2 regions of the Micromonospora sp. HUAS YX12 genome follow, and region 2 is predicted to be linked to the other one. Evidence: riboswitches for the same ligand, from Rfam matches in the RefSeq annotation. Region 2 holds a riboswitch; the other holds the start of a gene.
The links. A riboswitch is a leader RNA that binds a small molecule or an ion and turns the genes downstream of it on or off. The one in region 2 is predicted to bind thiamine pyrophosphate.

Region 1 (15,193 bases), 710 kb from region 2:
GCACGTCTAGTCGGCGTGGATCTCCCCCGCGAGAAGCGGATGGAGATCGCGCTCACCTACATCTTCGGGGTCGGTCGTACCCGCGCCCTGGAGACGCTCGCCGCGACCGGCATCTCGCCGGACAAGCGCGTTCGGGACCTCACGGACGAGGAGCTCGTCGAGCTCCGGAACCACATCGAGGGCAACTACAAGGTTGAAGGCGACCTGCGCCGCGAGGTCGCCGCTGACATCCGCCGCAAGGTCGAGATCGGCTGCTACGCCGGTATCCGGCACCGTCGCGGTCTGCCCGTGCGTGGCCAGCGCACCAAGACCAACGCGCGGACCCGGAAGGGCCCGAAGCGGACCGTGGCCGGCAAGAAGAAGCCCGGCAAGAAGTAACTAGGAGCGCACAGACTTATGCCACCGAAGGCTCGTGCCGGAGCCGCCGTCAAGAAGGTCCGGCGCAAGGAACGCAAGAACGTCGCCCACGGGCAGGCGCACATCAAGAGCACCTTCAACAACACCATCGTGTCCATCACGGACCCGACCGGTGCGGTCATCTCCTGGGCCTCCTCCGGCCAGGTCGGATTCAAGGGCTCCCGCAAGTCGACTCCGTTCGCCGCGCAGCTCGCCGCCGAGGCCGCCGCGCGTCGCGCGATGGAGCACGGCATGCGCAAGGTCGACGTGTTCGTCAAGGGCCCCGGCTCCGGCCGGGAGACCGCCATCCGTTCGCTGCAGGCCGTGGGCCTCGAGGTCGGGCAGATCTCCGACGTCACCCCGCAGCCGCACAACGGGTGCCGTCCGCCGAAGCGTCGCCGGGTCTGAGAGGTTAGAGAGAGATGGCTCGTTACACCGGTGCTGACTGCCGCCGTTGCCGGCGGGAGAAGATGAAGCTGTTCCTCAAGGGCAGCAAGTGCGATGGTCCGAAGTGCCCGTTCGAGTCCCGGCCGTTCCCGCCCGGGCAGCACGGCCGCGGCCGCACGAAGGAGACGGAGTACCTGCTCCAGCTCCGTGAGAAGCAGAAGGCCCGTCGTGTCTACGGCGTGCTGGAGAAGCAGTTCCGCGGCTACTACGAAGAGGCCGTGAGCAAGGAGGCCAAGACCGGCGAGGTCCTGCTGCAGATCCTCGAGTCGCGGCTGGACAACGTGGTCTACCGGGCCGGCTACGCCAGCTCCCGGGACATGGCCCGTCAGCTGGTCAAGCACGGCCACTTCACGGTGAACGGCAAGAAGGTCGACATCCCGTCGTACCGCGTCAAGGAGCACGACATCATCGAGGTCCGGGGCAAGAGCAAGGAGCTCACCCCGTTCCTGGTGGCGCAGGCTCAGGCCGGTTCGCGGTCGGTTCCGGCGTGGCTGGAGGCCATCCCGAGCCAGATGAAGATCCTCGTGCACTCGCTCCCGGCCCGCCAGGTGATCGACACCCAGGTCCAGGAGCAGCTGATCGTCGAGCTCTACTCCAAGTAAGGGCTCGTTGCGGTGGCCCGTCCGTCCGGGCGGGCCACCGGAACAGTTTGGCGGGCGTCATATGGCGGGCGCCCCGGAAGAGAAGAGACACCATGCTCATCAGCCAGCGACCGACCCTCTCCGAGGAGTCGATCAACGAGACCCGCTCCCGGTTCACCATCGAGCCGCTGGAGCCCGGCTTCGGCTACACCCTGGGCAACTCGCTGCGGCGTACGCTGCTGTCGTCGATCCCGGGTGCGGCGGTCACCTCGATCAAGATCGACGGTGTGCTGCACGAGTTCACCACGATCCCCGGTGTCAAGGAGGACGTGGTCGAGCTCGTCATGAACATCAAGGAGCTGTGCGTCAGCTCCGAGCACGACGAGCCGGTCAGCATGTACCTGCGCAAGCAGGGCCCGGGCGACGTGACCGCCGGTGACATCCAGCCCCCGGCCGGTGTCTCGGTGCACAACCCGGACCTGAAGCTCGCCACCCTCAACGGCAAGGGCCGGCTCGACATGGAGCTGACCGTCGAGCGGGGTCGCGGCTACGTCACGGCGGCGCAGAACAAGCAGGCCGGCGCCGAGATCGGCCGGATCCCGGTCGACTCGATCTACTCGCCGGTGCTCAAGGTGACGTACCGGGTCGAGGCGACCCGTGTCGAGCAGCGGACCGACTTCGACCGGCTGATCATCGACGTCGAGACCAAGCCGTCGATGGGCCCGCGTACCGCGCTGGCCTCGGCCGGCTCGACGCTGGTGGAGCTGTTCGGGCTGGCCCGGGAGCTGGACGAGACCGCCGAGGGTATCGACATCGGGCCGTCCCCGCAGGACGCCCAGCTGGCGGCGGACCTCGCCCTGCCGATCGAGGAGCTGGACCTCACCGTCCGCTCCTACAACTGCCTCAAGCGCGAGGGCATCAACTCCGTTGGTGAGCTCATCGGGCGTACCGAGGCCGACCTCCTCGACATCCGCAACTTCGGTCAGAAGTCGATCGACGAGGTCAAGATGAAGCTCGCCGGGATGGGCCTGGGGCTGAAGGACTCGGCTCCGAACTTCGACCCGGCGCACGTCGTGGACGCCTTCGGCGAGGCGGACTACGACACCGACGACTACCGCGAGACCGAGCAGCTCTAGTCCGCGCTGCCGCCACACCTGAGGAGCACCAAGCATGCCCACGCCCACCAAGGGCCCCCGCCTCGGCGGCAGCCCCGCGCACGAGCGGCTGATGCTGGCCAACCTGGCCACCGCGCTGTTCCAGCACGGCAAGATCCAGACCACCGAGACGAAGGCCCGGCGGCTGCGTCCGCTGGCCGAGCAGCTCATCACCAAGGCCAAGCGCGGCGACCTCGCCTCGCGCCGCCGGGTGCTGGGCGTCGTCAAGGACAAGGACGTGGTCTACGCCCTGTTCGACCAGATCGCGCCCCGGTACGCCAACCGCAACGGTGGCTACACCCGGATCGTGAAGACCGGTCCGCGCAAGGGTGACGCCGCTCCGATGGCGATCATCGAGCTGGTGGAGGAGCTTCAGGTCGCCGAGCCGAAGGCGAACAAGAAGACCGCCGCCCGCAAGGCCGCCCAGCAGGACAAGGTCGAGGCCCTGGCCCCGGCCGAGGAGACCCCGCGCTCCAGCGCCGGTGACCAGGACGCCGAGGCGCCGGTCTCCGCGTCGGGTGACACCGCCGCCGCCCGTGAGGACAGCGACGAGGTCACCGAGAACGACAAGGCCTGAGATCAGGCTCGACCGGGCCCGGCATCCCCTCGGGGGTGCCGGGCCCGTCGCCGTCGACAGGAGGTACGAGGTGGACGAGCGGACCCGGCTGCGGCTGGACGTCTCGTACGACGGCACCGACTTCTCCGGCTGGGCGCCCCAGCCGACCCGGCGCACCGTGGCGGGCGTGCTCGTGCAGACGCTGGACCTGGTGCTCGGCGCCGGCACGGCGACCGGCCTGACAGTCGCCGGGCGTACCGACGCCGGGGTGCACGCCACCGGGCAGGTCTGCCACCTCGACCTGCCGGCCGCGGTGTGGCGGGAGCACGAGGGGCGGTTGCTGCGCCGGCTGGCCCGGCTCCTGCCGCCTGATGTGCGGGTGCGCGCGATGACCGAGGTGCCCGCCGACTTCGACGCCCGGTTCTCGGCCACGTTCCGGCGTTACGAGTACCGGGTCACCGACGCCCCGTGGGGCGCCGAGCCGCTGCGCCGCCGGGACACCCTGGCCTGGCCGAAGCCGCTGGACCTGGCGGCGCTCAACGCCGCCGCCGCCGGGCTGGTGGGCGAGCACGACTTCGCCGCGTACTGCCGGCGCAAGGAGAACGCGACCACGCTGCGCGAGGTGACCCGGCTGGACTGGCGGCGCGACCCGGACGGGATCCTGGTCGCCACCGTGCAGGCCGACGCGTTCTGCCAGAACATGGTGCGCAGCCTGGTCGGGGCGATGCTGGTCGCGGGCGACGGGCGGCGGCCGGTCCAGTGGCCGGCCGGCCTGCTGACCCGGCGTGAGCGCTCCAGCGAGGTGACTGTGGCGCCCGCGCACGGCCTCGCCCTGGTCGAGGTGGGCTACCCGGCGGACCCGGCCGAGTACGCCCGCCGTGCCGACCTGACCCGCCGGTTGCGGGTGCCGGTGGCCGAGGGCTGAGCCCGGCTCAGTCCGTGCCCCGCTGGCCGGCGCTGTCCTCGGCCGAGTCCGCGTCGGGCTGCCCGGCCGTGCCGGCGGCCGCACGACGGTCCAGCACACCCCGGTTGAGGTGCAGCTCGACCAGGTCGTACATGATCTCGCGGACGGTCGCGTCGTCGCTCCCGATGCGTTCCCCGTCGGCGCGGGTCACCAGGCAGAAGGCGACGTAGTGTCCGCGTACCTGCCAGGCGACCCGCGCCGCGGCCTTCTCCACCGACTCGGTGCCGTCGCCCGCCGCCATGCCCGGGAACCGTCCCTGGCGCGCGTCGAGCAGCGGCCGGATGCGGTCGCGTACCCGCTGGGCGGTGGCCACGTCGGTGAGGTTGAACAGACCGGCGGTGATCAGGTGGTCGCCGTCGGGGGAGCGCAGCGTGCCCCGCACGACCTGGTTGCAGCCGAGCCGGACCAGCAGGTCGGCGATCTCGCCGGTGGCCGCGACCTCGCACTTCGTGCTGGCCTGGGTCTTGAGCACCCGGTAGGCCGGCGTCCCGTCGGTGACCACGAGATCCTTGGCCGGGAAGACCTCCTTGGCGGTGAGCGCCGCCTGGTCGGTGTCCCGGGAGTCCAGGTCGGTGCCGCCGGACGGGGTGCTCGACTCGGTCGGCTGCGGGGTCGGCTGGCCGGCCGGCGGTGTGGTGGTGCGTTCGTCGAGCAGGGCCGCGACGGCGAGCCCGGTGAGCGAGAGCAGGAGCAGTACGGCGGCGCCGCCGACGAGCGTCTGCCAGAACCGGCCGCCGCCGCGGCGCTCGGCGCGCCGGGTCCGGGGCAGCTCGGAGACGTCGGCGGCGCGGGCGGTCGAACTGGCCGGGATGGGCACTGTCGGCCGGTTCGCCGCCGCCGGTACCGGTGCCGGCATGGGCGGCGCGGGCTGCGGCACGGGGGAGGGCTCCCGGGGTGGCGCGGGACGTCCCGGTGTCGGTGCCGGGGGCGCCGGAGCCGGGGCGCGGGCGTCGTCGGCCGCCGCCTGCTCGCCGGGTCCGGTCGGTGGCAACGCCTGGTGCTCGGCCGCACCGGGCGGCGGCAGCGCCGGTTGCGCGGTGGGCCGGGGCGGCCGGGGCAGCGACGGCGTGGGGAAGCGGGAGCGTGACGGACCCGCGGGCGGGGGCGTCGCGGCTGCGGGCCCGTTCGGGGCCGACCCGGGCGTCGGGTACTCCAGGAAGGCGTCCTCGTCGGACTCGTACCGATACACCATGTGGCATAGAGTAGGGCTGATTGTCCCTTTCAGGGGTAATATCGGGAAATTCTGGCGGAGTGGCGTCCGACCCCACCCGTGACACCGTCGCCGGAACCGCTCCGGCCCGGTGCGAGAATGCGGGCGTGACCGGCGACCACTACTTCACCGCTGAACCCTCGGCCCCGGCCCGCCCGCGCGAGGTCGAGTTCACAGTCGCCGGGCGCGACTACACGCTCGCCTCGGCCGGCGGCGTCTTCTCCGCCGACCGGCTCGACCCGGGCACCGCCGTGCTGCTGCGCAAGGCCGACCTGCCGGCCGCCGACGTCACCGGCGCGCTGCTCGACATCGGCTGCGGCTTCGGCCCGATCACCTGCGTCCTGGCCACCGTCGCGCCGAAGGCCACGGTCTGGGCGGTGGACGTCAACGAGCGCGCCCGCGCCCTCACCACCGCCAACGCGGCCCGGGTCGGCGCCGCCGACCGGGTGCGCGCCGTCGCGCCGGACGAGCTGCCGGACGACGTCACCTTCACCCAGATCTGGTCCAACCCGCCGATCCACATCGGCAAGGCGGAACTGCACGGCCTGCTGCTGCGCTGGCTGCCCCGCCTCGCTCCGGACGGCGTGGCCTGGCTGGTCGTCGCCCGGCACCTCGGCGGCGACTCGCTGCACCGCTGGCTGGTCGAGCAGGGCTGGTCGGTCGAGCGGCACGCCAGCCAGAAGGGCTACCGGGTGCTGCGGGTCACCCGGTAATCCGGTGTCGTCCACGCACCCGGCTCGGGCAGGATGCCCGCGTGGGATACGTGGACGTGGCAGGAGCCGGGCACATCCTCCCGGACGGGCGTGAGCTGTTCAGCGACGTGTCGTTCCGGGTCGGTGAGGGTGCCAAGGTGGCGCTGGTCGGTCCGAACGGCGCCGGCAAGACCACGCTGCTGCGGATGGTCGCCGGCGACCTGCCGGTGAAGACCGGGGCGATCGCCCGCTCCGGTGGGCTGGGCGTGATGCGGCAGTTCATCGGCATGATCGGAGACGAGTCCACGCTCGCCGACCTGGCCCTGTCGCTGGCGCCGCCGGCGTTGCGCGACGCCGGGCGGCGGGTCGCCGAGACCGAGGCGGCCATGCGGGCGGCCGAGGTCCGCGGCAAGTACAGCTCCGCCGCCGCCAAGACCCAGCTCGCGTACGCCGAGGCGCTCGCCGCGTGGGGCGAGACCGGGGGGTACGACGCCGAGGTCCTCTTCGACACCGTCGCCACCATCGTGCTGGACCTGCCCTGGGACAGCGCCCGGGAACGCCCGGTACGCACGCTGTCCGGCGGCCAGCAGAAGCGCTTCGCGCTGGAGCTGCTGCTGCGCGGCCCGGACGAGGTGCTGCTGCTCGACGAGCCGGACAACTTCCTCGACGTACCCGGCAAACGCTGGCTGGAGTCGCGGCTGCGCGAGTCGGGCAAGTCGGTGCTCTACGTCTCGCACGACCGGGAACTGCTGGCGCAGACCGCCGACCGGGTCGTCGCGGTGGAGGGCGGCAGCGCCTGGGTGCACCCGGGCGGCTTCGCGAGCTGGCACTCCGCCCGGGTGGCCCGGCACGCCCGCCTGGACGAGCTGCGCAAACGCTGGGACGAGGAGCACCAGAAGCTGCGCGAGCTGATGCTGATGTACAAGCAGAAGGCCGCGTACAACGACGGGATGGCCTCCCGCTACCAGGCCGCGCAGACCCGGTTGCGCAAGTTCGAGGAGGCCGGGCCGCCGCCCGTACCCCCGAAGGACCAGGACATCCGGATGCGCCTGACCGGCGGGCGGACCGGCAAGCGCGCGGTGATCGCCGAGCAGTTGGAGCTGGACGGCCTGACGTACCCGTTCGACCTGGAACTCTGGTACGGCGACCGGGTCGCGGTGCTGGGCGCGAACGGCACCGGCAAGTCGCACTTCCTGCGCCTGCTGGCGCGGGGCGGCACCGACCCGGAGCCGGGCAACACCCCGGTCGACGGCGCCGCCGCGCTCGCGCCCGTCGCGCACGGCGGCGTGGTCCGGCTCGGCGCGCGGGTCCGGCCCGGGCACTTCTCGCAGACCCACGACCGGCCGGAGCTGATGGGCAGGACGCTCGTCGAGGTGCTGTGGCGCGGCGACGACCACCGGGCCGGCATGGACCGGCACGCGGCCATGGCGGCGCTGTCCCGGTACGAGCTGGCCGGTCAGGGCGACCAGCGGTTCGGCACGCTCTCCGGCGGGCAGCAGGCCCGGTTCCTGGTGCTGCTGCTGGAGCTGTCCGGGGCGACGCTGCTGCTGCTCGACGAGCCCACCGACAACCTCGACCTGGCCTCGGCCGAGGCGCTGGAGGCCGGGCTGACCGCGTTCGAGGGGACGGTGGTCGCGGTGACACACGACCGGTGGTTCACCCGTACCTTCGACCGGTTCGTGCTGTTCCGCGGCGACGGCGACGTGGTGGAGACGCCGGAGCCGGTCTGGGACGTGGGGTGATCGACCAGGACCTGGCCGACCGGCTGTGCGCGGTGGACGGCGTGGTCGCGGTGGCGCTCGGCGGCAGCCGCGCCCGCGGCGACCACCGGCCCGACTCCGACTGGGACCTGGGCCTCTACTACCGGGGTACGCCCGACCTGGCCGGGCTGCGCGCGGTGGCCGCCTCGATCGCCGACGGGCCGGTGGACCTCACCGCCCCGGGCGGCTGGGGACCGTGGGTCGACGGCGGCGGCTGGCTGCGGGTCGGCGGGGTGGCCGTGGACTGGATCTACCGCGACCTGGACCGGGTGCACCGGGTCTGGGCGGACTGCCGGGCCGGCCGCTACACGGTCGAGGTGCAGGCCGGGCATCCGCTCGGCTTCTACTCGCACGCGTACGCCGGGGAGGTGGCGCTCTCACGGGTGCTCGGCGACCCGACCGGCGAGCTGACCGCGCTGCGCGCCGAGACCGCTGGCTACCCGCCCGCGCTCGGCGCCGCGCTGGTGGCCGGTGGCTGGGAGACCGGGCTGCTCCTCGACGGAGCGGCCAAGGGTGCGGCCGGGGGCGACGCCGGCTACGTGGCGGGCTGCCTGTTCCGGGTGGTCGGGGTGCTGGTCCACGCGCTGCACGGCCGGGCCGGACGGTGGCTGGTCAACGAGAAGGGCATGATCGCCTCCGCCGGGCGCCTGCCGGGCGCGCCGCCGGGCTTCGCCGAGCGGGCGCAGGCCCTGCTCGGCGCGGTGGGGCGTACCCCCGAGGAACTGGCGGCGACGATCGGTGCCGCCCGGGTGCTGGCCGCCGAGGTGCTTTGCTGAGGTGCTCGCCCGGTGAGCGCCCGGTGAGCGGGCATAGGGTGGATCTCGTGAGTGAGATGACCTATCGCCGGCTGGGCGACTCCGGGCTCGTGGTGTCAGTGGTCGGTATCGGCTGCAACAACTTCGGCCGCAAACTCGATCTCGACGGCACCCGGGCGGTGGTGGACGCCGCGCTCGACGCCGGGATCAACTTCTTCGACACCGCCGACATCTACGGTGAACCGCAGGGCGCCTCCGAGGAACTGCTCGGCCAGGCGCTCAAGGGCCGCCGTGACGACGTGGTGGTGGCCACCAAGTTCGGCATGGACATGAACGGCGCGAACGGGCCGGACCACGGCGCTCGGGGCGCCCGCCGCTACATCGCCCGCGCGGTCGAGGCGTCGCTGCGCCGGCTCGGCACCGACCACATCGACCTGTACCAGATGCACGAGCCCGACCCGGGCACTCCGATCGACGAGACGCTCGCCGCGCTGGACGACCTGGTGACCGCCGGCAAGGTGCGCTACCTGGGCAACTCCAACTTCGCCGGGTGGCAGATCGCCGACGCCGACTGGACCGCGTCGTCGCAGGGGCGTACCCGGTTCATCTCCGCGCAGAACCACTACTCGCTGCTGGAGCGTGCGGTGGAGGACGAGGTGATCCCGGCCTGCGAGCGGTTCGGCCTGGGCATGCTGCCGTTCTTCCCGCTCGCCAACGGGCTGCTCACCGGCAAGTACAAGCGGGGCGAGGCGCCCCCGGCGGGCAGCCGCCTGGCCGGTGGCGGCCGGTACGCCGAGCGGCTGGCCGCCGCGCGCTGGGACGTCATCGAGGCGATCGAGGCGTACGCGGCCGAGCGCGGGATCAGCATGCTCCAGGTGGCGATCGGCGGCCTGGCGGCCCGTCCCGCGGTGACGTCGGTGATCGCCGGCGCGACGACCCCCGAGCAGGTGAGGGCCAACGCCGAAGCCGGCACCTGGCAGCCCACCGACGAGGACCTGGACGCCCTGGACGCCCTGGACGCCATCCTCTGACAGCCCCTGCCGCACCAACGCGCCCGCCCCGCGCGTCGGGCACCCATGGCGTTCCACCCAGAGGCAGCGCTCACGACGAGTGGAACACCATGGGTGCCAAAAGGGCCTCGAGACACCCATGGTGTTCCACTCGCGGCTGATTCTGACGACGAGTGGAACGCCATAGGTGTCTGCGTGCGGGCCTGACGCCCGTGGTGCTCGGGCAGCGCGGCAGGCGGCAGGCAGCCCGGCAGGCGGCGGGCGGCGGGCAGGCGGCGGGCGGCGGGCACGGTTCAGTGGTCTGCTGCGGCGGCGCGACGTTCTGCCAGGGCCTGGCGCACCAGGGCGACTGTGGCGTCCGGACGGCGTAGCACGTCGTCGGCGGTGAACCGGAGCACGACCCAGCCGGCCGCGCGGAGCGCGTTCAGGCGCGCCACGTCCCGCCGGAAGTGCGCCCGTTCGCGGTGGTGGTCGCCGTCGTACTCGACCGCGAGGCGGAGTGCCGGCCAGGCCAGGTCCACCCGGGCCACGAAGCGCCCACCGGCGTGCACCTCGTGCTGGGCGGTGAGCGGGCCGAGGCCGGCGTCGAGGAGGAGCAGCCGCAGCCGCGTCTCCATCGGGGACTCGCTCTGCGGCTCGGCCATCGCCAGCACCTCGCGCAACAGCGGAGCGCCCGGCCAGCCCGGCCGGTCGGCGGCGTAGGCCCGCAGGACGGGCAGCCGCACGACCCGTCGACGCAGCAGCGCGTCGACGGCGACCAGCGCCTCGGCGAGTGAGCCCTGCCGACCCAGGTCGAACGCGGTACGCAGCCCGGTGGTGACCGGCAGCCCGCCGACGAGGGTGCGGTCCCGCTCCGGCAGCGGCGACCGGACCACCCGCAACCGTGGGTGCGGGCGCAGTCGAGCGGCAGTCGGCAGCAGCACTGTGACCGGCGCGTCGCGGGTGAGCACGTCCGCGCCGGACAACCAGGCGGCGCTGCGTCCCGCCAGCACGGCACCCGGCGGCAGGCGCAACGCCACCGCCTCGCACCACATCCGGTGGTCGTCGGCGCGGTATCCGTCCCGGTGCACGTACACGTCCGGCAGCAGGCGGATCCACGTCGGCCCGCGCAGCATCGTCCAGGTGAGCAGCCCTCCGGAGACGGCACGGCCGCCCCGGAACGGCAGGATCGCCAGGCGGCGCGGGACACGGGCGGGAACGGGCATCCCGGCAGCGTGTCGTGACGAGACGGTCACCCGTCGCCCCGGTACGGCAGGTGAACGGTTCCTGGGAAAAACCTCACCCGGGCTTCCGTACGGGCGGGAGGCGTCGTACGGTAGGCCGCAAGTGACCCACGGGAGCCCGGTGTGGACCGGGCTGAGAGGGGGGCTGGGAGCCCCCGACCGTCGAACCTGATCCGGGTAATGCCGGCGCAGGGAGGAGCGTTGCCGTGCTGTCCCTGGGACGACTGCATCTCATCACCGACACCCGGCCGGGGCGTGACCCGTTAGCCGTGCTGCGTGCCGCCCTGCCCGTGGCGGGCGCCGAACTCGTCGTGCAGGTGCGTGTGGAGGACGACGCCACCGACCGGGAGGCGTACGAGCTGGCGTGCCGCGTGACCCAGGCGTGCCGGCCGTACGGGGCGCGGTGCCTGGTCAACGACCGGCTGCACGTGGCGCTCGCGGTGGACGCCGCCGGTGGCCACGTCGGCGCGGACGACCTGCCGGTGGCCGCCGCGCGCCGGGTGCTCGGCCCGGAGGCCGTGCTCGGCGCGACCGCACGGGAGCCGGTGGGCGCCCGCGCGGCGGTGGACGCGGGCGCGACCTACCTGGGCGTGGGCCCGTGTCACGTCACCACCACCAAGTCCGGCCTGCCGGAACCGATCGGCCCCGACGGGGTACGCGCGGTCGCCGAGGCGGTGCGCGTGCCGGTGATCGCGATCGGCGGGGTGACCGCCGCGAGCGTGCCGGCGCTGCGGGCCGCCGGGGCGTACGGGGTGGCGGTGGTCGGCGCGCTCAGCCTGGCCGCCGATCCCGCGCACGCCACCGCCGAGCTGCTGCGGGCGCTGACGTGTTAAAAGGGGGCCCTTCCTCTACCGGAGGCGTTAAGAGGGGGCCCTTCCTTACCGACGTGGCGGTGGTGGGGGGCGGGCCGATCGGGTGGGCGATCGCGTGGCGGTGCGCGCAACGCGGACTGCGCGTGGTGGTGCACGATGACCGGCCTGGGTCGGGTGCCTCGTCGGTGGCCGCCGGGATGCTGTCGCCGGTCGCCGAGGCGTACTTCGGTGAGCACGAGCTGACCGCGCTGCTCGTCGAGTCCGCCGCCCGCTGGCCCGGTTTCGCCGCCGAGCTGGCCGGGGCGAGCGGCGCCGACATCGGCCACCGTACCGAGGGCACGCTCGTCGTCGGGCTCACCGCCGACGACCTGGCCGAGGCGGGGCGGCTGTGGTCGTACCAGCGGGGGCTGGGACTGCCGATCACGCCGCTGCGCCCCTCGGAGCTGCGCGACCGCGAGCCGGCGCTGGCGCCGCGCGTGCGCGGCGGCGCGGTGGCACCCGGCGACCACCAGGTCGACCCGCGGCGGCTGGTCGCGGCGCTGCGCACGGCCGCGGAGCGCGCCGGCGTGGAGCTGCGCCCGGCCCGCGTCGGCGCGCTGTCCGAGGTGGACGCCCGCGTGACGGTGGTCGCGGCCGGATGCGGCGCGGCGGCGCTGACCGGCCTGCCGGTCCGCCCGGTGAAGGGCCAGGTGCTGCGGCTGCGCGCACCCGGTGGCGGTCCGCCGGGCTTCCGGCACGTGATCCGGGGGTACGCGGACAGCGAGTCGGTCTACCTGGTGCCCCGGGACAGCGGTGAGGTCGTGGTCGGGGCGACCGTCGAGGAGCGCGCGGACACCGAGGTCACCGCCGGTGGCGTGCTGACGCTGCTGCGCGCCGCCGCGGAGCTGGTGCCGGAACTCGTCGAGTACGAGCTGGTGGAGGCCGTGGCCGGGTTGCGCCCCGGTACGCCCGACAACGCGCCGATCATCGGGCCGCTGCCCGGGCAGCCGGGCGTGCTCGCCGCGACCGGGCACCACCGGCACGGCATCGTGCTCACCCCGGTCACCGCGGACCTGGTCACCGAGCTGATCGTCACCGGCGAGCCGGATCCCGCGCTCGCCCCCTTCACCCCGGACCGCTTCGGGAAGGAGCACACGTGGAACTGATCGTCAACGGCACCGGCCGGACGCTGCCCGACGGCGTCACCGTCGCCGAGGTGATCCGCACCGTCACCGACCGGGAGCGCGGGCTCGCGGTCGCGGTGAACGGCGAGGTGGTGCCGCGCGGCGGCTGGCCGGAGAGCGTGCTGCGCGACGGCGACCGGGTCGAGGTGCTCAGCGCCACGCAGGGCGGGTGAGGCGGATGTCCACGCTGGAGATCGGCGGGGTCACGTTCGGCTCCCGGCTCGTCCTCGGCACCGGCGGCGCGGCCAACCTGCACGTGCTGGAGCAGGCGATCCGCGCCTCCGGCACCGAGCTGGTGACGCTGGCGCTGCGCCGGGTGGACACCACGCCCGGCGGGTCGGGCGGCCTGCTGGACCTGGTGGAGCGGTGCGGTGTACGGCTGCTGCCGAACACGGCCGGCTGCCGGACCGCTGTGGAGGCGGTGAAGACGGCGCACCTGGCCCGGGAGGCGTTCGACACCGACTGGGTGAAGCTGGAGGTGATCGGCGACGAGCGCACGCTCCTGCCCGACGGGGTGGAGCTGCTGCGCGCCGCCGAGGAACTGGTGGCGGACGGGTTCACGGTGCTGCCGTACACCTCGGACGATCCGGTGCTGGCCCGGCGGCTGGCCGACGTGGGGTGCGCGGCGGTGATGCCGGCCGGGTCGCCGATCGGCTCCGGGCTGGGCATCGGCAACCCGCACCACATCCGGCTGATCCGGCAGGCCGTCGACGTGCCGGTGGTGCTCGACGCGGGCATCGGCACCGCCTCCGACGCCGCGCTCGCGATGGAGCTGGGCTGCGACGCGGTGCTGCTGGCCAGCGCCGTGACCCGGGCCGCCGACCCGGTGGCGATGGCCACGGCGATGCGGTACGCGGTCGAGGCCGGGCGGCTGGCGTACGGCGCGGGCCGGATCGCCCGCCGCTTCCACGCGCTGGCCTCCACGCCCGATGAGGGACGGCCCGACCTGTGACCGCTTCACGTGTTGCGGATCTTGGTACGCGCGCGCCCCTGGACGGGCGGCCACGTACCAAGATCCGTCGGAAGCCGACCGGAGTCGTGGTGCTCACCGATCGGCGGGTGGCGCGGGGGGCGCTCGTCGACGTGGTGGCGGCGGCGGTGGGTGGGGGAGTGCGGTGGGTGGTGCTGCGGGAGAAGGACCTGCCCCGCGCCGAGCGCCTCGCGCTCGCCGCCGACCTGCGCGCGGTCCTCGCCGAGGCAGGCGGCACGCTCGTCGTGGCCGGGCCGGACCCGCTCGACGGGGACGCGGTGCACCTGAGCGCCGCCGGCCCGTACCCGCCGCCCGCCGTCGGGCTGGTCGGCCGTTCCTGCCACGACACCGCCGAGCTGGCCCGGCTCACCACCGAGCACTACGTGACCCTGTCCCCGGTCCACGAGACCCGGACGAAGCCCGGCTACGGCCCGGCGTTACGGGCGGCCGGACTCGCCGCGCTGGTGGACGCCAGCCCGGTCCCGGTGCTCGCCCTCGGCGGCATCGAAACCCCGGATCAGGTCACCGCATGCGTCGAGGCGGGCGCGACCGGAGTAGCCGTGCTGGGCGCGATCATGCGCGCCCCGGACCCCACCGAGACCGCCACCACGCTGGGCAGAGCCTTCGAGGAGGCGGCCACCCGTGTGGCGCGCACCCACCCCGCGCGATCCGACGAAGGCCCGCACGAGAAGGGCTGCGGCCGACCGTGACCACGCAGGGATCAAGCCTGACCGCCCGGAGTGGGCACGGTGGGCCGCAGCTCTCAACCGCAACCACCGGAGAAGGAACGCAGTGACGCCAAGCACGATCCTCACGATCGCCGGATCCGACTCCGGAGCGGGAGCAGGCATCCAGGCCGACCTCAAGACGTTCGCCGCGCTCGGGGCGTACGGCACGAGCGTGCTCACCGCCGTCACCGCGCAGAGCACCCGGGGCGTGGACGCCGTCCTGCCGCTGCCCCCGCAGACCGTGCGCGACCAGATGGACAGCGTGCTCGGCGACTTCGACGTCCGGGCCGTGAAGAGCGGGATGCTCGGCACCCCGGCGGTCGCCGACGCGGTGGCCGAGGCGGCCCGCGCCGGGCGGCTGCCCCACCTGGTCGTCGACCCGGTGCTGGTCGCCACGAGCGGGCACCGGCTCGGCGTGGTGGAGGCGGTCGAGCGGCTGCTGCCGTACGCGGAGGTGGCGACGCCGAACTGCGCGGAGGCCGCGGCCCTCACCGGAGGCCCGGTGGGCACCGTGGAGGAGATGGTCGCGGCGGCGGAGGCGCTGGCGGCGCGCGGCCCGGCGTTCGTGGTGGTGACCGGCGGCGACGTGGACGCCGACGGCGAGTCGGTCGACGTCCTCGCGGGCGGTGGAAGCACGCGGCTGCTGCGCGCGCCCCGGGTGGACACCCGGCACAACCACGGCACCGGCTGTTCGTTCTCGGCCGCCGTCGCGGTCCGGCTGGCCGCGGGCGACGCGGTGCCGGTCGCGGTGGCCGCCGCCAAGGAGTACGTC
Region 2 (15,193 bases):
ATGCGGGCAGCGGCGTCCTGTGCCATCTGGCCGAGTTCCGCCGAGCGCCGGGTGGTTCCCGCGTCGACCGGGCCGTCCGGCCCGGCGAGCACGAGGCGCATGGAACGGTCCGGGTTGAAATGAACGTGCCCGGTGATGCTGCGTGACACCGCTCGCCCTCTCATTCGGCAATGCCGGTGTGTCGCGGGCTCCGGTCGAGCCCGCGACACACCGGTCATCAACTGTAGTTCGCCGTCCGGGATCAGCCCGGGCTGCTGTTGCAGGTGGCGGTGGAGTAGTGCCCGGCGATCCAGAACGCCGTGATGATCCCCTTGTCGCCGTAGTTGGAGCCGGAGTACGTGAAATCGTTGGTGTCGACGACCACGCACATGGTCCGGTTGGTGCCCCCGGGGGTCTCGTACTTGTGGCTGTAGACCTCCGAACCGGGGAACCGGCCCTCGATCCAGGACTTCTTGAGAGCCGCGGCCCACTGGGTCTTCGCGAAACTGGTCAGCTCGTGGTTGGCGGTGTTCCGGGTGCTGCCGCCGATGCGGATGTGCTGCTCCCCGAAGCTGTTGTTGCCGGTCCGAAGGGGAACCGGCCAGCCTCCGCCGTTCGTGAAGGACTGCACGATGTTCGCCGTCCCCGGACCGTCCTTGTCTGGGGCTGGCGGTACCGCCCTCGGTACGGCCCCTCCTGGCGATCGCGTCCCGGCTGGCCCTCAGCCTCGCCGCCGTCGGTCTCGCCTGCATGCTGCTCTGCCGGTCGAGGCCGCCGTACCGGGTGCTGTCCTGCTGGCCCTCACCGTGCCGGCCGCGATGGTGCCGATCTCGACGGCCGGTGCCGCGCCCGCGTCAAGGCGTCTCGTCCTGGCCCTGACCACGCCGTTCCCGAACTGACTGTCGGTGTCTGGACGGCGGCGGCGGGTGCGGCCGCCGTCTGCCTGCTCTGGGTCAGCGTCGGCACGGTCATCTCGACCAGCCAGGTTCGGCAACGGGCCATGTACGCCGCAGCCGGCGCCGGCCGGCGACACCGCCGCCTGCTGGCGGCACGGCTGATGGCGCCGCCGTTCGCCGGTTTCCTGCTGACCGGAGTGATTGCGATCAGCGCCGCGTGGATCTCCGGCGTGCACGACGGCAGCCCGTTCGGCTGGTGGTGGATGTTGCCGTCGCTGGCCGGAATGGCAGCCGTTCTGGTCGTCGGCGGCCAGTACGCCCGGCCTGTTCGGCGGTCGCCGAGCTGACCGCTGGGTGGTCACCCGATCAGCGGCCGAAAGGTGCCGAGCAGCACGCTGACCAGCAGCGCCGCACCGGCCAGCAGCGCCGCTCCGGTGATCAACAGCCCGTCGGCGAGGCCGAACCGCTGCGGGCGGGCCACCGTGCGCGGGATGCCGGCGTCGAAGCCTCGCGCGTCCATCGCCACGGCCAGCCGGGTGCCCCGCCGGATCGCGCCCACCAGCAGCGTGAACGCGGTGGACGCGAACAGCCGCAGCTTGGCCACCGGGTTGCGGCCGGCGTCGACGCCGCGGGCCCGCCGGGCCATGCTGATCATCCGCCACTCCTGTTCCAGCAGCGGCACCATCCGGAACGCGGCGAGCGCCCCGATGGCGAACCGGGCGGGCGCCTTCGCGTTCTGGATCAGCGCGTCGGCCAGGTCGGTCGGGTCGGTGGTGGCGAACACGACGATGCCGGGCAGCGCCACGGCGAGCATCCGCAGCACCAGGCCCAGCGCCGTGACCAGCACGCCCTCGGTGACCAGGACCGGGCCGGCCTGGAGCAGCACCGGGCCGGAGCGATCGGCGGCGAAGAGCACGAGTGTGACCAGGATGCCGACGGCGCCGGCGAGCAGCGGCCAGGCCCGGCGGGCCAGCACCCGGTAGCGGACGCCGAACAGCGGCAGCACCGCGAGTTCGACGGCGATGGCGATGGCCGGGGCCACCGGGTCGAGCGTCGCCACCAGGATCAGTGTGAAGACCAGCGCGGCGGCCAGCTTCGCCACCGGGTTGCGCCGGGCCAGCGGAGCGCCGGGTGCGGCGACCGGTTCGAGGCCGATCACGGCGCACGTCCGGCAGCCGGACCATCGTCGCCCGAGCGCTCGGCGCCGGCCGAGGGCCGCCCGCCGGGGGAGTGCTCCGCGTCGGACGGTGACCGGTGCAGGGTGAGCGTCCGGTCGGCCAGCGCGGCCACGAAGTCCTCGTCGTGGGTCACCGCGACCAGGCCGTGCCCGGCGTCGCGCAGCTCGGCGAGCAGGTCGACCAGCTCCAGCCAGGTCCGCCGGTCCTGGCCGAACGTGGGCTCGTCGCAGATCAGCAGGCGGGGCGCGGTGGCCAGGGCCGTCGCCACGCTCAGCCGCCGCGCCTCGCCGCCCGAGAGGGTGTACGGGTTGGCGCCCGCCAGCCGGTCCAGCCGCAACCGGTGCAGCAACTCGTCCACGGTGGCGGTCACCGCCGTCTCGGGACGGCCGGTGCGGCGCGGCCCGAGCGCCAGCTCGTCGCGCACCGTGGCGGTGACGAACTGGTGCTCCGGATCCTGGAACACCGAGCCGATCCGGCGTACCAGCGCGGGTGCCCGCCAGCGGTGCGGGGGAGTACGCGCGTCCCGCCCGGCCAGTTCGGCGGACGCGGTGACGGTGCCCGTTCCGGGTCGCAGCAGGCCGCCCAGGAGCAGCGCCAGTGTGGACTTGCCGGCCCCGTTCTGGCCGAGGACGGCGAGCGCCTCGCCGGCGCGTACCCGAAGATCGGTGGGGTCGAGCCGGGGTGGGAGGCCGAGCCGGTCGGCGGTGAGCAGCACGTCGCCGGGCGGCGTGGTGGCGTGCCGGGGTGGCGCGACGTGGCCCGGTACCCAGACCCCGGCGGCGGCCAGGGCGTCGCCGTGCGCGGCGAAGACCGTCTCGGGTGGCCCGTCGGCGCGTACCCCGCCGCCGGGTTCCAGCACCACGACGCGGTCGACGAGCGGCAGCGCCTCGGTGACCCGGTGCTCGACCAGGACCATCGTGGTGTCCGGGTCGAGGGCGTTGGCGACGGCCCGGCGGATCAGGGTGGCGCCGGCCGGGTCGAGGTTGGCGGTGGGCTCGTCGAGCAGGAGCAGTCCGGGGCGCAGGGCGAGCGTGCCGGCCAGCGCCAGCCGTTGCTGCTCGCCGCCGCTGAGCGCGACGGTCGGGCGGTCCCGGTCGTACGGGAAGCCGACCCGGCCCAGTGCCTCGTCGACACGGGGCCAGATCTCCCCGGCGGGTACGCCCCGGTTCTCCAGCCCGAACGCCACGTCGTCGCCGGAGCGCGCCATGACGAGCTGGGTCTCCGGGTCCTGGAAGACGATGCCGACGCGCTCGCGGGCCTTGCGGGGATCCAGCCCGTCGATCTCGACGGTGCCCTCCTGCTCGCCGGAGTCCTCCGGCAGCAGCCCGGCCAGCGCCGCCAGCAGCGTGCTCTTACCGGCCCCGGAGGCACCGAGGAGCAGCACCCGCTCGCCGCTCTCCACGCGTAGATCCACCCCACGCAGAGCCCAGCGCTTGCGCCCCCCATGCCGCCACCCGAACCCCCGCAGAACCACCCCGCTCACCGACCACCCACCCCCTCTCCCGGCCCAGCCTGCGTGATCAAGGAGTTCGCGTCCGGAGAACCGTGCCCGGCGGACGCAAACTCCTTGATCACCGGGCGGGGGTGAGGCCTCAGACCAGGGCGCGGTCGCGGCCGGCGGGGAAGCGGTCCAGGACGCCGGTGTTCGCCAGCGCGCGGGTGAGGGCCACCGCGCCCAGGCCGGCCACCAGCAGGCAACTGAGCACACCGAAGGCGATGTAGGGCAGCCGGAAGGTCGTCCAGCTCGTGCCCGGGTACCAGTACAGGGCGTCGAACACGGTGGCGAAGAGGCCGCCCGCCGCCCCGGCCAGCGCCGCCGTGACCGGCCGGTAGCTGCGGTACCGGGTGGCCGCGAAGACGCTCTCCACTCCCAGGCCCTGCACCGCGCCCTGGAGGATCGCCATCGCGCCGTACGGGGAGCCGAGCAGCACCGAGACGGTCGAGGCGACGGTCTCGGTGAGCAGCGCCGCACCCGGCTTGCGGACGATCAGCGCGCTCAGCACGGCCGGGATGAGCCAGACGCCGTACATCACCGACTGCAGCGGGGCGAAGAAGGCGAACGGCCCGTCGCTGCCCTTCCAGAGGATGTTCCAGAGCTGGAACACGACGCCGAAGGCGACGGCGATGACCGAGGCGACGACGATGTCGACGGTACGCCAGCGGTTGCTGTCGGTGTGGTTCATGGTGGCTCCCAGTTCGTCGAGGTGAACCAGGAGAAGACGCACGCCGCGCCCGGTGGTCACCGGACGGCGACGCGGCTGGAGGTCGACCGAACTCCCTGCGCTGGCATTACCCAGATCAGGTTCGAGGGTCTGCGGGCACCGGCCCGCACTCTCAGCGCTGTGCGCTCCCCTGTCGGATGTGAAGTTGTCTCGTCGCAGACGCTAGCACCGACGACGGGCCCCGGCCCAGCAGGGCGAGTGTCGGTATGGTGGCGATCATGCTGGTGGATGCGCGGGGACTGACGTTCGAGGTACGCGCCGGCGGCCCCGAGGGCGGTGATCCGGTCCTGCTGCTGCACGGCTTCCCGCAGCACTCCGGGGAGTGGGACGCGGTCACGCCCGCGCTGCACGCCGCCGGGCTGCGTACGTACGCGCTCGACCAGCGTGGTTACTCGCCCGGCGCGCGTCCGGCGGACGTCGGGGCGTACCGGATTCCGGAGCTGGTGGCCGACGCGGCGGCGGTGCTCGACGCGCTCGGGGTGACCCGCGCACACGTGGTGGGCCACGACTGGGGCGCGATCGTGGCGTGGGGCCTGGCGGCGGCGCACCCGGAGCGGGTCCGGACGCTGACCGCGGTGTCGGTGCCGCACCCGGCCGCCATGGGCCACGCGCTCGCCACCGACCGACGGCAGAAGGTCAAGTCCGCCTACATCGCGTTGTTCCGCAAGCCCGGTACGGCGGAGAAGGTGCTGCTGGCGTGGCACGGCGCCACGCTGCGCAAGCTGCTGAGCGGCGTGGGCGACGCCGGCGCGGTGACCCGGTACGCCGAGCCGATGCGCGAGCCGGGGGCGTTGACGGCGGCGCTGAACTGGTACCGCGCGATGACCGGGACGGACATGAAGGCGGTCGCCCCGGTCGGGGTGCCCACCACGTTCGTCTGGAGCGACAAGGACGTGGCGATCGGCCGGACGGCCGCGCAGGCGTGCGCCGCGCACGTCACGGGTGACTACCGGTTCGTGGTGCTGCCCGGGGTCAGCCACTGGATCCCGGACGAGGCGCCCGGCCCGCTGGCCGAGGCGATCCTCGCCCGGTGCGCAGGAACGGAGGAGGCATGACGGTGAGCGCCGACGCGTACCTGGCGGTGGTGACCGAGACGATCGGCCGGGTGGCCGCCGAGCAGCGGCAGAACGTGGCCGACGCGGCCGACCTGATCGCGGCGGCGCTGCGGGCCGACGCTGTGGTGCACGCGTTCGGTACGGGGCACTCCGAGGCGCTGGCCATGGAGATCGCCGGGCGGGCCGGTGGGCTGGTGCCCACCAACCGGATCGCGCTGCGTGACCTGGTGCTGATCGGCGGCGACCCGGCCGACGTGCTCGGCCCGAAGCTGGAACGCGACCCGGCCGTGGCGCACCGCCTCTACGAGCTGGCGCCGATCCGGCCGCAGGACGTGTTCGTGCTGGCCTCGAACTCGGGCGTGAACGGGGCGATGGTCGAGTTCGCGTCCATCGTGAAGGAACGCGGGCACGGCCTGGTGGCGATCACCTCGGCGCAGCACTCGGCCCGGATGACCTCGCGGCACCCGTCCGGCCGCAAGCTCGCCGACTTCGCCGACGTGGTGCTGGACAACGGCGCCCCGTACGGCGACGCCACGCTGCCGCTACCGGGCGGTGGCGCGGTCGGCGCGGTCTCCTCGATCACCGCGGCCCTGCTCGCCCAGCAGATCGTCGCCGAGGTGGTGGCCCGGCTGGTCGCGGCGGGGCAGCGCCCGCCGGTCTACCTGTCCGCGAACATCACCGGCGGCGACGAGCACAACGCCGAGCTGGAGGCACGGTACGCGGGCCGCATCCGCCGCGGTTCCTGAACCGGTTTCGTGATCGCCCGGACGGGGCACAGGCGGTGCTGCCGGTGGGTGTCTCCCCGCCGGCCGTGCCGTCTCCCGGGGAGGTCCGCGAGTGTCCAAGGAATCCGAGAAGCAGCGCTGGCAGCGCAACTTCGCCGATCTGTTGCAGGAGCTGCGGGTCGCGCAGACCGGCGTGCAGATCCTCTTCGCCTTCCTGCTGACGCTGCCGTTCAGCAACGGGTTCGGCCGGACCACCGAGTTCCAGCGCGACGTCTACATCCTGGCGCTGCTGACGGCCGCCGCGTCCGCCGCGATGATCATTTCTCCGGTCGCGTTCCACCGGGCGCTGTTCCGGCAGGGGCGTAAGCCGGAGCTGGTCCGGTTCGCCCACCGGATGGCCACCGGGGGCCTGTTCTTCATGCTGATCGCGATGGTCAGCTCGGTCCTGCTGGTCACCGACTTCGTGCTGGACCGGCCGATCGCGTTCCTGCTCAGCGCGCTCACCGGCCTGTGGTTCCTGATCTTCTGGGCGATCCTGCCGTTCAGCCGGCGCAACTGGGGTGAGGACGACATCGACGACGAGGACGACGATCCGCAGACGCTCACCGACTGACCGTCCGCCAAATCGGACGTGCACGCAGCGCTACCCCTGGGTAACACCCGGGGGTAGCGTCGTTCTCGTCGAACGCGTCGACGCAGCCGGACCGACGAGGAGGCAGTCGTGACCACGACACAGAACAGCCGGCCCGAGTCACCCGACGGCGCGGGGCCGTTGCCGGCCGAGGCGGGCCAGGTCTCCGAGAAGGAGGCCCGCCAGGTCGCCGAGGCGGCCCGCGAGTCGTCCTGGGACCGGCCCAGCTTCGGCAAGGAACTGTTCCTCGGCCGGTTCCGGCTCGACCTGATCGACCCGTGGCCCCGCCCCGACCCGGCCGAGGTGGCCCGCGCGGACGAGTTCCTCGGCGCGCTGCGCGCGTACCTGGCGTCCGAGGTGGACGGCGAGGCGATCGAGCGGGACGCGCGCATCCCCGACGAGGTGTTCCACGGCCTGGCCGGGCTCGGCGCGTTCGGCATGAAGATCGACCGCAGGTACGGCGGGCTCGGGCTGAGCAACCTGCACTACTGCCGGGCGCTGATGCTCGTCGGCTCGGTGAACCCGGCGGTCAGCGCCCTGCTCTCGGCGCACCAGTCGATCGGCGTGCCGCAGCCGCTGAAGATGTTCGGCACGCCCGAGCAGAAGGAACGGTTCCTGCCCCGGCTCGCCGCCGGTGAGGTCTCCGCGTTCCTGCTCACCGAACCGGACGTCGGCTCGGACCCGGCCCGGCTCGCCACCACCGCCGAGCCGACGGCGGACGGCACCGGCTACCGGCTCAACGGGGTGAAGCTCTGGGCCACCAACGGCACGCTCGCCACGCTGCTGGTGGTGATGGCCCGGGTGCCGGCCGGCGAGGGGCGGCGCGGCGGCATCACCGCGTTCGTGGTGGAGGGCGACAGCGACGGCATCACCGTGGAGCGGCGCAATTCCTTCGTCGGGCTGCGCGGCCTGGAGAACAGCCTCACCCGGTTCCACGACGTGTTCGTGCCGAAGGAGAACGTGATCGGCGGCGAGGGCAAGGGCCTGAAGATCGCGCTGACCACGTTGAACACCGGCCGGCTCTCGCTGCCGGCCATGTGCGTCGGGGCCGGCAAGTGGGCGCTCAACGTGGCCCGGGAGTGGGCGGCGGACCGGGTCCAGTGGGGCCGCGCGGTCGGCGAGCACGAGGCGGTGGCGAAGAAGCTGTCGTTCATCGCCGCCACGACGTACGGCATGGAGTCGATGCTCGACCTGTCCTGCATGCTCGCCGACGACGACCGCAACGACATCCGGATCGAGGCGGCACTGGTCAAGCTCTACGCCAGCGAGATGGCCTGGCGGATCGCCGACGAGCTGATCCAGATCCGCGGTGGCCGTGGCTACGAGACGGCCGGCTCGCTGGCCGCCCGGGGGGAACGGCCGGCCGCCGTCGAACAACTCCTGCGCGACCTGCGGATCAACCGGATCTTCGAGGGCTCCACCGAGATCATGCACCTGCTGATCGCCCGCGAGGCGGTCGACGCGCACCTGTCCGTCGCGGGCGACATCATCGACCCCGACGCCGGGCTGGGCCGCAAGGCCAGGGCGGGCGCGCGGGCCGGCGCCTTCTACGCGAAGTGGCTGCCCACGCTCGCCGTGGGCAAGGGGCAGACGCCCGGGGCGTACCAGGAGTTCGGGCCGCTGGCCGGGCACCTGCGCCACGTCGAGCGGACCTCCCGCAAGCTGGCCCGGTCGACGTTCTACGCGATGTCCCGGTGGCAGGGGAAGATGGAGCGCAAGCAGGCGTTCCTCGGCCGGGTGGTGGACATCGGCGCGGAGCTGTTCGCGATGAGCGCGGTCTGTGTCCGGGCCTACGCCGAGCGGGACGCGCACCCGGAGAACGTCGAGCTGGCCGACCTGTTCTGCCGGCAGGCGCGGCTGCGAGTCGACGAGCTGTTCACCGGCCTGTGGTCGAACACCGACTCGGTCGACGTGGCCGCCGCCAAGCGCATCGTCGCCGGCCGGTACGCCTCGGTGGAGGACGGCGTCGTCACCCCGCCCGCCGACCTGCCGTGGGTGGCCCGCTGGGAACCGGGGCCGTCCACCGAGCAGGACGTCCGCCGTCGCATCCCGCCCGCCGGCTGACCGGACCGCCCCGGCGGCCGTCCCGCCCGGACGGCCGCCGGGCGGTCAGCGCGCGATCGCCCAGGCCAGGACGCCGGCCAGGATCAGGCCGTTGAGCCCGGCCAGCACCAGGTACGCCGACGGCGGGATCTTGCGGCCCTTGCGGACGAAACTCACCAGCACGCCCGCGTACCCGAGCAGCAGCACGGCGACGGCGATCAGGAAGTACAGCACCGGCACACCTTACCGGCCGCCGCGCAGCCCCAGTTCGCGCAGCTCCAGCGCGGCCAGCGCGTCGACGGTCGCGTCGTCGCCGCGCCGCCACGCCTCGGCGACGTCGGGCGCGATCCGGGTCAGCTTCGACAGCGGCTGACCGGCCAGCGCGCGCAGCGCCAGCAGATCCCGGCCGGCCGGCGCGCCGGCCAGGGCCTTCGCCGCGCCCGCCCGGCGCATCCAGCGCAGGCGCAGCGGCAGCCAGCCGAACAGCACCAGGCCGAGCGGGAACACCAGCACCGCGATGGTCAGCGCGAGCGCGAGCTGCCCGACCAGCTCCTGCTGGTCGCGGCCCGCCTCGGCGACCGAGCGGGCGGCGTCGGCGGCCCGGGTGAACGGCGCGGTCAGCTCGTCGCCGACGATCGGCACCCGGCCGACCTTGCCGCCGGCGTCGGCCAGGTTGTCGGCGAGTCCACCGCCGGCCCCCTCCAGCTTCTGCCCGGGTACGGCGAGCTTCTCGACCAGGTCGTGCAGCCACAGCGCGAAGCGGATCGCGGCGTACACCCAGACGACCACGAGCAGGTCGGTGAGGAACTGGCGGACGGCGGTGGGAAAACGGTCGGCGTAGATCTTCACGCCGGACAGCGTCCCACGGCACGGGCGCGTCGGCACCTGGCCGATTTCCCGCTCAGTGCGACCCTTCGCCGGCGTGACTGACCGCGTCCGCCACGATGTGCGCGACGTGGTCGTCGACGAGGGCGTACGCGATCTCCCGGCCCCGCCGCGACCCGCGCACCACCCCGGCGCCCCGCAGCACCCGCAGGTGCTGGGAGACCAGCGGCTGCGGCGCGCCGAGCTTCTCGACCAGCTCGTGCACGCAGCGTTCGCTCTCGGCCAGCTCGCTCACGATCGCGAGCCGGATCGGGGCCGAGAGCGCGCGCAGCAGGTCACCCGCACCCTCGAAGGCGTCGTACCCGTTCGTGCCGGTCACCCTGTAACGGTAACCAATCCCAGATGAGTCGGCGGGCAGGGCCTCATCGCAGCAGCACCTCGTGCTCGGCCGGCTCCGACAGCGGCGTGGCCCGGTCGGCCCGCGCCCGCCGCCGCAGCGCCCGCAGACCGGCCGCCGCGAGCGCGACCAGCAGGAACGAGCCGATCGCCACGAGCACCACCGACGCGCCGGGCGCGGTGTCGGCGGTGGCGGCCACCCAGACCCCGGTGCCGGCGGCGAACAGGCCCAGCGCCATGGCCGCCGTCATGGTCGACCGGAAGCCCTGGGTCACCTGCTGCGCGGCGGCCACCGGCACCACCATCAGCGCGCTGATCAGCAGCACCCCGACCGCCCGCATGGCGATGGTCACGGTGACCGCGGTGCCGACCGCGATGAGCAGGTTCAGCGCCCGCACCGGCAGGCCGGACACCCGGGCGTACTCCTCGTCGTGGCACACCGCGAACAACGCCGGGCGCAGCACCAGCATGGTCACCAGCAGCACCACGCCGAGCACGCCGATGGTGATCAGGTCGGTCCGGGAGGTGGTGGTCAGCGACCCGAACAGGTACGCGTTGAGCGACCCGCTGCTGGCGTCGGAGAGCCCGACCAGCATCACGCCACCGGCGATGCCGCCGTAGAACAGCAGCGCCAGCGCCAGGTCACCGGAGGTGCGCCCGTACGCGCGGACCAGCTCGATCACGACCGCCCCGAGCGTCGCGGCGATCACCGCCACCAGCACGGGCGAGCTGTTGAGCAGCAGTCCCGCCCCGACGCCGGTGAGCGCCACGTGCCCGAGCCCGTCGCCGATCAACGCCAGCCGGCGCTGCACCAGGTAGATGCCGAGCGCCGGGGCGGCCAGCCCGATGATCAGCGCGCCGACCAGGGCGCGGAGCATGAAGTCGTACTGGAAGAGATCCATCTCAGATGCCTGTCCAGAGCCGGGCGGGCTCCTCGTCGCAGTGCGGGTGCACGTGCTCGTGGTCCGGGTCGGCGTGGTGGCCGGCCGGCTCGGGCACCGCGCCGTCGTGGGCGATCCCGCCCTGGTGCACCACCACGGCCCGGCTGATCAGCGGGCGCAGCGGGCCCAGCTCGTGCGCGACGAGCAGCACCGTGCCCCCGCCGTCGCGGAACGTGCGCAGCGCCCCGGCGAACGCCTCCTGGCTGGCCGCGTCCACCCCGGCGGTCGGCTCGTCGAGCACCAGCAGCTCCGGCCCGCCGGCCAGCGCGCGGGCGATCAGGGTGCGCTGCTGCTGGCCACCGGAGAGCGTGGCCACCGGGTCACCGGCCCGGTCGGCGAGCCCGACCGCGTCCAGCGCCGCCGCCACCGCCTCCCGGTCCGCCCGCCCCGCGGGCCGCAGCACGCCCCGGCGGGCCAGCCGCCCGGACGCCACCACCTCGCGCACCGTGGCGGGCACTCCGCTGCCCGCGCCGAGCCGCTGCGGCACGTACCCGATGCGGTGCCACTGCCGGAAGCGGCGCTGCGGCGTGCCGAACAGGGCGACCGACCCGGCGCCGACCGGCACCAGGCCGAGCGCGGCGCGCACGAGCGTCGACTTGCCGGAGCCGTTGGCGCCGAGCACGGCGACCACCTCTGAGGCGGTCACTGTCAACGAGACGTCACGCAGCACCGGGCGGCCGTCGTAGCCGACTGTGGCGTGCGCGATCTCGATCACGGGTGGGGTCATGAACAGTCCAGAGCGGTTCGCAGGGTCTGCAGGTTGGTGCGCATCGCGGAGAGGTAGTCGCCGTCGGCGGGCGGGCCCTCCAGCGGGTCGAGCACGGCCGTCTTCGCGCCGACCTCACGCGCGATGGTCTCGGCGACCTTCGGGCTGACGAGCGTCTCGAAGAAGATCGTGCCGGCCTTGTGCTCCCGGGCCTCCTCGGCGACCTCGGCGAGGCGCTTCGGGGACGGCTCGGACTCCGGGGCGAGCCCGCTGATGCCGATCTGCTCCAGCCGGTAGCGCTCGGTCAGGTAGCCGAACGCGGTGTGGCTGGTCACGATCTCCCGGCGCTGGCAGGTGCGCAGGCCGTCGGCGTACTCGGAGTCCAGCTTCGTCAGCTCGGTGCGCAGCGCGCCGGCGCGGGCGGTGTAGTCGGCGGCGTGGTCCGGGTCGGCCTTGCCGAGGCGCTCGGCGAGCTTGTCGCCGATGGTGGCCAGCCGGGTCGGGTCGAGCCAGACGTGCGGATCCTTGCCGCCGCCCTCCTCGGCGTGCCCGGCCTCGCCCTCGTGGTCGTGGCCACCGGCGGCCGCGTCCCGCAGCGGCGTCACGCCCGCCACGTCGAACGCGCGGTCGCCGCCGTTCTGCTCCACCGCCTTGTCCACCGCCGGCTGGAAGCCGCTGAGGTAGACGACCACGTCGGCGTCGACGACCTGGCCGACCTGCCGCGGGTTGAGTTCCAGGTCGTGCGGCTCGGCGCCGGGCTTGGTCAGGTTGCTGACCGCGACCGTTTCGCCGCCGATCCGCTCGGCCAGGAACTGGAGCGGGTAGAACGCGGCCACCACGTCGATCTTGCCCGGCTCGCTCGCGCCGCCGGTGTCGTCCGCGCAGGCGGTCAGGCCGGCGGCGGCGAGCAGGGCGGTGGCTGCGGCGGTCAGGATGCGGCGGGGTGCACGAGCGGTCATGGGCTCAACTGTCCGCGAGAACGAAAACTATTGTCAAAAACGCATGATTGCATGTCAGCGCAGGTCGGTTCCGCCTCGCATGTCAGCCGACCATGAGCTTCGCCAGCGCCACCGCGATCAACAAGGTGAGCATCACCAGCCGGAGCATCCGGGTCGCCGGGGCCTGCACCGGCCAGGTGACCGACATCAGCCAGACCAGCCCGCCGGCCAGCACGAGCAGCAGGACGCCGCCCGCCGGGCCGGGCGCGAAGAGGCCGACAAGCACCAGGGCCAGCGCGGCCAGGAACACCGCCGTCGGGTTGAGCCGTGCCAGCCGGGACAGCACGGGACTCTGCGTACGCTGCATGCCACAAACTCTACGAGGAGGAACGCCGTGCTGGTCACCAACCGGTTCGTGGTGGAAGCCGAAACGGTGGACGAGTTCACCCGGGCGGCGCACGCCGCGCTGGCCGCGCTCGCCGCCCGCCCCGGCTACCTGCGCGGTGAACTGCTGCGGGCGCTCGACGACCCGGACCACTGGCTCCTGGTCACCGAGTGGGAGTCGGTCGGTGCGTACCGGCGGGCGCTCGGCGGGTTCGACGTCAAGGTCACCGCCGTGCCGCTGCTCGCCCGATCGGTGGACGAGCCGTCGGCGTACGAGACGCTCGCCGGCGCCGCCCCCGACGGTGAGATCGTCGTCGTCGCCAGCGATCGTGCCGCAGGTCCGTATCGCTGAGTGCCGGGGCACTACCCTGGCGCGTATGACCGCTCCCGGACCGGCCGCGCCACCCCCGCCATCCGTTCCGCCGGCGCTGCCGGCGGACCCCGGGGTGCCCGCGCCGCCGCAGGGGCCCGGTGCCGCGCCGCCGTTCGCCGCCCCGCCCACCGAGGGCGGGCGGACCCGGCTCTGGCTCGGCCTCGGCGCGGGCGCGCTCGCCGTGCTGATCTGCTGCGGCGGGGGCGGTGCGGCGATGGTCGGCCTGGCGGTCAGCAACGCCCAGGCGATCGGCGAGCAGGGCCGGGCGGTCACGAACGACTACTACCAGGCGCTCGTGGCCCGGGAGTGGTCCAAGGCGTACGACACGCTCTGCGACGACATCCGCCGACGCGAGCCCCGGCGGGAGTTCGAGCGGCGGGTGGCCACCGAGCCGCAGGTCGCCGGCTACCGGGTGGGCGAGGTCGACCTCACCACGCTCACCGTGCCGGTGGACGTCACGCTCGCCGGCGGCCGGCGGGAGGCGCAGACCGTGACCTTGGCGCCGGACCGGCAGACGGGCGGCGTGGAGGTCTGCGGGGTGAGCTGACCGGCCCCCCGGTATTCTGCTGGGCTCGGGACGGACGCGGTCGTACCGTTGTCCCGAACAGCCCGGTTCCATCCATCTCAACCGCGCCGACCGCCAGCCGGCGTAGGAGGAAACATGCCAGCCGACCGTATCGACGCCGTCACCAGCCTCGCCAAGCGCCGGGGCTTCGTCTTTCCCTCCAGCGAGATCTACGGGGGCACCCGGTCGGCGTGGGACTACGGTCCGCTCGGCGTCGAGCTGAAGGAGAACGTCCGCCGGCAGTGGTGGCGGACCATGGTGCAGCAGCGCGACGACGTCGTCGGCCTGGACTCGGCGGTCATCCTGGCCCGCAGGGTCTGGGAGGCCAGCGGCCACATCGCCGAGTTCGTCGACCCGCTGACCGAGTGCCAGTCCTGCCACAAGCGGTTCCGGGCCGACCACCTGGAAGAGGCGTACGAGGCCAAGCACGGCAAGCCGCTGACCTCGCTGACGGAGCTGAACTGCCCCAACTGCGGCAACAAGGGCACCTTCACCGAGCCGAAGATGTTCAACGGCCTGATGAAGACGTACCTGGGCCCGGTGGAGAGCGACGAGGGCCTGCACTACCTGCGCCCGGAGACCGCCCAGGGCATCTTCGTCAACTACAAGAACGTGGAGACGGTCGCCCGCAAGAAGCCGCCGTTCGGCATCGCGCAGACCGGCAAGTCGTTCCGCAACGAGATCACCCCGGGCAACTTCATCTTCCGGACCCGCGAGTTCGAGCAGATGGAGATGGAGTTCTTCGTCGAGCCCGGCACCGACGAGCAGTGGCACGAGTACTGGCTCCAGGAGCGCTGGAACTGGTACCTCGACCTGGGGCTGTCCGAGGAGAACCTGCGCTTCTACGAGCACCCCAAGGAGAAGCTCTCCCACTACTCGAAGCGCACCGTCGACATCGAGTACCGGTTCCAGTTCGGCGGCACCGACTTCGCCGAGCTGGAGGGCATCGCCAACCGCACCGACTTCGACCTGTCCACGCACAGCAGGCACTCCGGCGTCGACCTGTCGTACTTCGACCAGGGCAAGGGCGAGCGCTGGATCCCGTACGTGATCGAGCCGGCCGCCGGCCTCACCCGCGCGGTGCTGGCGTTCCTGCTCGAGGCGTACGACGAGGACGAGGCGCCGAACACCAAGGGCGGCGTGGACAAGCGCACGGTCATGCGCTTCGACCCGCGGCTGGCCCCGGTCAAGGTCGCGGTGCTGCCGCTGTCGCGCAACGAGGCGCTGTCGCCGAAGGCCAAGCAGCTCGCCGCCGACCTGCGTAAGCGCTGGGTGGTCGAGTTCGACGACTCGCAGGCGATCGGCCGCCGCTACCGCCGGCAGGACGAGATCGGCA

Region 1: linked by a shared signal. The riboswitch ahead of thiE (thiamine phosphate synthase) and the one ahead of ABIH81_RS15180 (ECF transporter S component) in region 2 are both predicted to bind thiamine pyrophosphate.

Annotation. Positions count from the first base shown of each region.
Region 1 covers NZ_CP157974.1:2,405,922-2,421,114, forward strand. The annotation lists gene rpsM (30S ribosomal protein S13) at 1-378, shown strand, start outside; gene rpsK (30S ribosomal protein S11) at 397-804, shown strand; gene rpsD (30S ribosomal protein S4) at 819-1,445, shown strand; gene ABIH81_RS11835 (DNA-directed RNA polymerase subunit alpha) at 1,538-2,560, shown strand; gene rplQ (50S ribosomal protein L17) at 2,595-3,155, shown strand; gene truA (tRNA pseudouridine(38-40) synthase TruA) at 3,226-4,059, shown strand; gene ABIH81_RS11850 (hypothetical protein) at 4,067-5,290, opposite strand; gene ABIH81_RS11855 (methyltransferase) at 5,416-6,021, shown strand; gene ABIH81_RS11860 (ATP-binding cassette domain-containing protein) at 6,063-7,742, shown strand; gene ABIH81_RS11865 (nucleotidyltransferase domain-containing protein) at 7,739-8,536, shown strand; gene ABIH81_RS11870 (aldo/keto reductase) at 8,575-9,546, shown strand; gene ABIH81_RS11875 (DUF559 domain-containing protein) at 9,819-10,730, opposite strand; TPP riboswitch at 10,849-10,960, shown strand; gene thiE (thiamine phosphate synthase) at 10,955-11,581, shown strand; gene thiO (glycine oxidase ThiO) at 11,575-12,705, shown strand; gene thiS (sulfur carrier protein ThiS) at 12,696-12,896, shown strand; gene ABIH81_RS11895 (thiazole synthase) at 12,902-13,675, shown strand; gene ABIH81_RS11900 (thiamine phosphate synthase) at 13,738-14,403, shown strand; gene thiD (bifunctional hydroxymethylpyrimidine kinase/phosphomethylpyrimidine kinase) at 14,486-15,193, shown strand, end outside.
Region 2 covers NZ_CP157974.1:3,111,151-3,126,343, forward strand. The annotation lists gene ABIH81_RS15155 (hypothetical protein) at 1-149, opposite strand, end outside; gene ABIH81_RS15160 (hypothetical protein) at 242-610, opposite strand; gene ABIH81_RS15165 (hypothetical protein) at 980-1,222, shown strand; gene ABIH81_RS15170 (energy-coupling factor transporter transmembrane component T) at 1,234-2,034, opposite strand; gene ABIH81_RS15175 (ABC transporter ATP-binding protein) at 2,031-3,536, opposite strand; gene ABIH81_RS15180 (ECF transporter S component) at 3,646-4,236, opposite strand; TPP riboswitch at 4,311-4,417, opposite strand; gene ABIH81_RS15185 (alpha/beta hydrolase) at 4,494-5,330, shown strand; gene ABIH81_RS15190 (SIS domain-containing protein) at 5,327-6,076, shown strand; gene ABIH81_RS15195 (DUF6328 family protein) at 6,168-6,668, shown strand; gene ABIH81_RS15200 (acyl-CoA dehydrogenase family protein) at 6,777-8,750, shown strand; gene ABIH81_RS15205 (hypothetical protein) at 8,796-8,963, opposite strand; gene ABIH81_RS15210 (hypothetical protein) at 8,973-9,578, opposite strand; gene ABIH81_RS15215 (metalloregulator ArsR/SmtB family transcription factor) at 9,631-9,933, opposite strand; gene ABIH81_RS15220 (metal ABC transporter permease) at 9,977-10,852, opposite strand; gene ABIH81_RS15225 (metal ABC transporter ATP-binding protein) at 10,854-11,618, opposite strand; gene ABIH81_RS15230 (metal ABC transporter substrate-binding protein) at 11,615-12,556, opposite strand; gene ABIH81_RS15235 (DUF6703 family protein) at 12,639-12,902, opposite strand; gene ABIH81_RS15240 (antibiotic biosynthesis monooxygenase family protein) at 12,930-13,271, shown strand; gene ABIH81_RS15245 (hypothetical protein) at 13,366-13,839, shown strand; gene ABIH81_RS15250 (glycine--tRNA ligase) at 13,954-15,193, shown strand, end outside.